DNA from 2 places in the Paenibacillus sp. FSL H7-0716 genome. Region 2 is predicted to be linked to the other one. Evidence: predicted binding sites of a transcription regulator. Region 2 holds the regulator's gene; the other holds the start of a gene.
The links. The regulator CtsR, encoded in region 2, represses protease genes until heat stress. The targets are predictions, from matches to a motif close to ATGGTCAATAAAGGTCAAACA.
Positions count from the first base shown of each region.

Region 1: clpP (ATP-dependent Clp endopeptidase proteolytic subunit ClpP) is a predicted target of CtsR. The motif match lies at 1,877-1,897, and genes of this name have one in related genera.

Region 1 covers NZ_JBBODA010000023.1:87,352-90,569, reverse strand. Annotated here, with positions in the region: gene gap (type I glyceraldehyde-3-phosphate dehydrogenase) at 1-281, opposite strand, end outside; gene MHH60_RS24115 (sugar-binding transcriptional regulator) at 395-1,447, opposite strand; tRNA gene MHH60_RS24110 (tRNA-Arg) at 1,716-1,790, shown strand; gene clpP (ATP-dependent Clp endopeptidase proteolytic subunit ClpP) at 1,984-2,580, shown strand; gene MHH60_RS24100 (GDSL-type esterase/lipase family protein) at 2,670-3,218, opposite strand, start outside.
Region 2 covers NZ_JBBODA010000006.1:299,826-303,043, forward strand. Annotated here, with positions in the region: gene MHH60_RS11225 (protein arginine kinase) at 1-982, opposite strand, end outside; gene MHH60_RS11230 (UvrB/UvrC motif-containing protein) at 1,011-1,535, opposite strand; gene MHH60_RS11235 (CtsR family transcriptional regulator) at 1,566-2,027, opposite strand; gene MHH60_RS11240 (GNAT family N-acetyltransferase) at 2,321-3,218, opposite strand, start outside.

The DNA.
Region 1 (3,218 bases), on a different contig from region 2:
AGTACGATATCAACGCCTAGGTCGCCCCATGGCAATTCTTCAGGGTTGCGGTTAGCAAGAACCTTAACTTCTTTACCATTGACTTTGAAGAAGCCATCATGCACTTCAACATCACCTTGGAATTTACCTTGAGTTGTATCATATTTAAGCAAATGAGCAAGCATCTTAGCGTCAGTCAAGTCGTTGATTGCTACCACTTCGATACCTTCTACATTTTGAATACGGCGGAAAGCAAGGCGTCCAATACGTCCAAAACCGTTAATTCCAACTTTTACACTCATTGAATAGTTCCTCCTAGAATTCGTTTTATTTATTCAAAACAGACGGTGAGGTCTGTCATGACAACAATGTTAAGTATGATGCAAGAAGTATGTTATTGCCTGCAATCTAAAAACTACGAAGATAGCTGTAGTTGATTGTCAATTTCCTTGCCTATTTCTACTGCGGCGGCCTCGTCCGTGACGAGAATATTCTCCTGCCCGAAACGCAGCATGGCATGAATGGCTTTGGCCTTGGGTTTGCCTCCTGCAATACCGATGACTTTCTCTGTCCGGATGATATCTTCTAGACGTAGACCCATCGTAAGCATGGTATGGACAACCTGACCCTCTTCATTGAAATAATAGCCAAAAGATTCGGCCACTGCCCCTTCACCCTGGATTTCCGAGACTGTAGCCTCGTCCAGTTTGCGGCGGCGGGTCATTTCAATGGCATCCCCAATCCCATGTACAATAATACGCGAACTGCGGATGGTTTGTACAATCTCTCCAATATTAGAGTCAAGCGCCAGCGATTGGTATGCATCCCCACTAAGCAAATCAGGGACATGCAGCAACCGGTAGTTGGCTCCAACCCGCTTTGCCATTGTTGAGGCAATCGTGTTGGCTTGAATCTCCATACTCTCTCCTAATCCTCCACGCGCCGGAACAAACCAAGCGTTCTTATAGGAAAGGGACAACGGCGGTGTCAGTTGATCAGCCATATCGGCAAGCGTCGATCCACCTGTGACGGCAACTGTATCATCTGCGCGAAGTATACTCAGCAGCGCTTTCGCACCCGCTCGGCCAAGCTCTCGTTTGGTGAACGGCGATGACTCACAATCACCCGGTACTACAATAACTTTATCCAGACCATACGTTGCTCGAATTTTCTCTTCCAGCTCATCCAGACCAAATAGGCTCTTAACAACCGGCTCTAGCAAATCAAGCAGTCTACGTCCAGCAGCGCTAATGCGCATGCCAACACTCTCGATCTCAATAAGCCCTTGCGATTTCAGAAGATCCGTCTCGGCACGCAGTACCCGCTCAGTCATATCTAGCGAAGCGGCTAGCGTTCTGCGCCCAATAATATCGGACAGCATGATCTGATGAAGAATCGTGTACCGTCTCTTAAGGGTTTCCATGAGATCAGGCAGAAGCTGCTTTTGGATATCTAATAAATTACGCATACTTTCACTCCTGCAACTTCGTCTTCCTCTATTCCCTTGTTCATGGTCTCAAAACGTCCCGGGTAAACTTTTTAAGTCCCACCCATATTCTAACCAAATATTGCTCGAAGCGCAAGTCTTCCGAGAGTAGAATTCTCAAGCGCTTGTCTTCTTATACATGAATAAGGTCAGAAAAAGATATAGCGCCCGATGCCTGTCCCTAGAGCGCCTGTCCAGTATTAATATTACATTGCAATTGTGTAAAAATTGTATTATAATCATTTTTGTTGCGCCCGTGGTCCAATGGATATGACGTAGGCCTCCGAAGCCTGAGATCCAAGTTCGATTCTTGGCGGGCGCGCCATTAATTTCATTTTTGCACATAATTTAGTAGTGCCTATACTACTACTTAACCAAAGAGCCGCTTGTCGGCTCTTTTTTTTGAATATAAGTTTGACTTTCTTTGACTTTTTGTTTGAATTTGTTTATCATGTGGGTAATACGGCAAGAGTAAAAATGAATACATTTAAAGAACCAATATCAAGGAGGTTTTCCACGTGAGTTATATTCCTATGGTAGTAGAACAGAGCAACCGCGGCGAGCGCGCTTATGACATCTATTCCCGCCTGCTGAAGGACCGCATCATTTTCCTTGGAACGGAGGTTAATGACGTGGTAGCCAATTCTATCATCGCACAAATGCTGTTCTTGGCTGCCGAAGATCCTGACAAGGACATTCACCTTTACGTGAATAGCCCAGGCGGTTCCATTACTGCAGGTATGGCTATTTTTGATACAATGCAGTACATTAAACCAGACGTTTCCACCATCTGTGTGGGTATGGCAGCTTCCATGGGAGCTTTCCTGCTAAACGCTGGCGCCAAAGGCAAACGCTTTGCACTGCCTAACAGCGAGATCATGATCCACCAGCCTCTGGGTGGTGCTCAAGGTCAAGCAACGGACATTGAAATCCGTGCCCGCCGTATCCTCAAATTGCGCGATAAGCTGAACCGTATTCTAGCAGAACGTACGGGTCAACCTCTAGAACGTATTGAGAAGGATACAGATCGCGACTACTTCATGACTGCTGCAGACGCGGCTGAATACGGTATCGTAGATAAAGTAATCGAGAAGACATTGCCTAGCGGTGTGTAAGCTATAAAGTAAAAATATAAAGAGGCTGTGCTCTAACCATAACGGATAGGGCACAGCCTCTTTATATTTTATAGAAGACCTAAATCCAATTAAGCCAGCCCGCCATAACCTAGCGCGTCCAGCTTCTCGGCAATTACGCGATAACCCCGGCCATTCGGATGCAAATGATCAATGGATAACAGCCCTCTCTCATTTCCTGCGAACTCACTGTAAATTGAAGCAAATCCACAGACTCGACTGCTGTACTGTGCTGCGTATTGATTAAACTGTCTGACCCACTCTGTCGCACCAACCACCTGAGGATAGGGATTATATAATCCCACAATTCTAATGATAAAAGGTCTACGCGTCCTCGCCTTCAATTGTATGAGAATATTCATAATTGCAGAGAAATTTTGTTTGCATTCCTGAAGCGATCTGCGCAGCTCTGCGGATAAGTTCCCTTGCTGTCTTGCTGCGGATTTGGCCGCGTGAATCAAATCATTACCACCGATAGACACAGTGATGATATCGGCTTCTCGAACGGCCTCACGCATCATGGTATTTCCGCGCAGCCGCTGCTCCAGCTCTGAAGTAGTCATTCCGTTCACGCCTAAATTCGTAGAGGCTACAGTTGTCCGCAGTCTCCCTTCTGCCAT
Region 2 (3,218 bases):
TTTTTTGCAGAAATCCTGGCTGTGTCTTAACGTTAAGCTCATTAAGCACGGAAATCGAAGGGCCTTCCAGTATGCCAAGGTCGACCCCAAGTCTCACATCAGATAGCCGTTGTGCGGATTCTTTAAGCTCCATTAGAGCGGCATAACACAAAATCCCATAAGATCTTTTGACTCGGTCTGTAATTCTTAAAGCGGAATCTACAAGCAGCCTTTCACGGGCATTTCGTTCATGCTCTATAATCTGGGTGACTACACTGTGAAGGTTCTCGATGATTTCACTTTCCGTTTGACCGAGAGTAATCTGATTGGAAATTTGAAAGATGTTCCCTACTGCTTCGCTGCCCTCACCATAAATTCCTCTTACAGTCAATCCCACTTGATTCACTGCTGACAATATGCGATTGATCTGTTGGGTCATTACTAGTGCTGGCAAATGCAGCATTACTGAGGCACGCAGCCCTGTACCCACATTGGTGGGACAACTGGTCAAATATCCTCTTTTATCATCAAAAGCGTAATTAACAGCCGATTCGAAGATATCATCGATGGCTGTCGCACGTTCCCATGCTTCTCTTACCTGAAGACCCGGGAACAGACATTGAATCCGCAGATGGTCTTCTTCGTTAATCATGATGCTGACCGACTCATCTTCATTTAATATCACAGCTGCGCCACGTGAATCATTAGCCAGATTAGGACTGATGAGATGTTTCTCGACCAATACCTTTTTGTCCAGTTCATTCACTTCAGCAAGCTTTATCAGTTGAAAAGATCCGAATTCGGCAGCAGTTTCCCCATGAAACACAGGGGCCAGCAGCTCTAATACTTCTTCCGATTGCTCTAAGGAAGCAAGCATAGGGAATGGAAGATGCTCTAAGTTACGTGCAATACGCATACGGCTGCTAATTACAATCTCGGAGTGACTGCCTCCCGAGCGCATCCAATCACTAAGCGCTTGTTCAGTAAATCGGAGACTTGACATGTCATATCCCCCCTATATATCAAAGACTTTACTCTTGTGCCATTTCTTTTTCAAGTTGGCGAATTTGATCCCGCAGCTCTGCCGCAGTTTCGAATTCCTCCTGTGCGATACTTTGCTGTAATTCCAGCTTCAATTCATCAATTTGCCGTTTGAACACAATCTGTGCTCCAGCACGTTTGGGAATCTTGCCTACATGAGAAGTGCTGCCATGCACCCGTTTAAAGAGCGGGTCCAGTGCACTGTTAAAATATTTATAACAGGAGCTGCAGCCAAAACGGCCCAATTTGCTAAACTGCGAGTACGTCATCCCACAATTCTCACATTGCAGACTCTGCGTAGTCTTCGTAGCAGCCGTTTTTTCCTTACCGGCCCCTTCAAGATCAAGCAGACCAGACAGCAAGCTGTGAATGGAGAATCCTCCAGCAGTTCCCGGGATCAGTTCACCCTTCTCCCGCGCACAGCTCTCGCAGATATGAAATTCTGTCTTCTCTCCATTCACGATCTTGGTGAAATGGAGTGTTGCTGGCTTGACGCCACATTCCTGACATTGCATAAGCGAAAGCCCCTCCCTTATGATTGACAATTATTTGCCTAACAAAGAGATTAACATCGCCTTCATAATCTTGGCCCGAATCTCATCCCGATATGGAATCTTAACCGTTAGGCAATCCCGAGAAACAGCAGCGCGCATAAGACACGCCTCACGCTTGCTTAGAAAACCAGCTTCCTCCAGCTGATAAATCAACCCTTCGGCAGCGTTCTGATCTATCCCGCCACCTATAGTATGGTTTAAATGGGCATGCAGTGCCACGTTGGGCGGCAATTCAAAACGTTGAATACGAATATATCCCCCGCCACCACGCTTACTTTCCACCACATAGCCTTTTTCCAGTGTAAAGCGTGTACTAATAACATAATTGATCTGTGACGGTACGCATGAGAACTGGTCCGCCAGGTCATTTCGCTGGATTTCCACCGTACCTTCGGGACTTTCATGCAAAATATTCTTCAGATATTGTTCAATAATATCAGAGATATTGCGCATCACTCATCCTCCAGTGCTCTTTAAAGCTTCATAATATCGCTTGCGGCCGCATCCTTAATGACATTCATTAGTGAACTTCATTCATATAAGTCTGAAGAAAACTTCACGAATTCAGAGGATCGCACTGTATGTCATCAGGTGCGTTGACTTTGACTTTCTTTGACTTTTTAATATTATAACATATTCTGTGCTAATTCCAAGAGGATTCTCTTATTTTTCACTTTTTTCAGCGAATGTATTCGGAAATAAAGAACTCTCCCAGCATCTTTCGAAGGGGAGAGCCTAATTATTTTCTAAAAATGATCAAAAAGTGCGGTTTCAGCTTGCGGTATGATTTCTTCGAGCCATTCCAGAGACGTCGGATTACCAGTCACAAGTCCATAACGAGCCAGCTCTGCCGGGCGTTTATATCCAAACATTAGAATCGTCAGCGTACCAATACCACAGCTTAAGTCAGCTGCATCCCGTTCACCCACTATACGCAAGAAAGCTGCTGCTCCCTCTTCGGAGACCGTCCATTCCCACAACCCGTCATTCCATGGGGCATATTTATCTTCAATATAAATAACCTGTTTCTTCTGACTGCTGTGACGCTTAAAAGAATAACTCTCCACAAATACTTTAGCATTCACAATACGCGCCATAAAATAAGGATAATTCTCCTGCTCTATACGCGGATCAGGCAGCAAAAAGGGTAACATATCATCGGATGGCACCAGTTTTAGCGATGCACCGGTCACCATCGAATCGTGATTCGCAAGAAATGTCCACAGCCCCTGCCGGGCCTGTTCGTTCAAAAACACAAATTCATCAATGACCAGTTCTCTATTTTCTATCTTATATAGTACGTATCCTTCAGGTTCCCCAAGCTGTGAGTAAAATACCGCAATCTGACCTTCATCATCCAGAACAGAGTTCTCCCACCAGTCCAAATCGCGCTTAAGTGTCCCGTTATATCTAACTGCAAAACGATTGTATAAGTTGTCCAATACTTCGATATCTTTAACACCACGTCTTACCTTGCCTTCAACTTCAACCTTCTTGGGAAACTTGGCAACAGGAATGGAGTATTTCTTATATTCACAATAAACTTCCCAACCAAATTTGCGATAAAAGGGGATCAAGAACGGATGCAGAAAAGATAATGTCTGCCCCGCCTCATTCATCGTTTGCAGCGTATGCGCTAGGAGC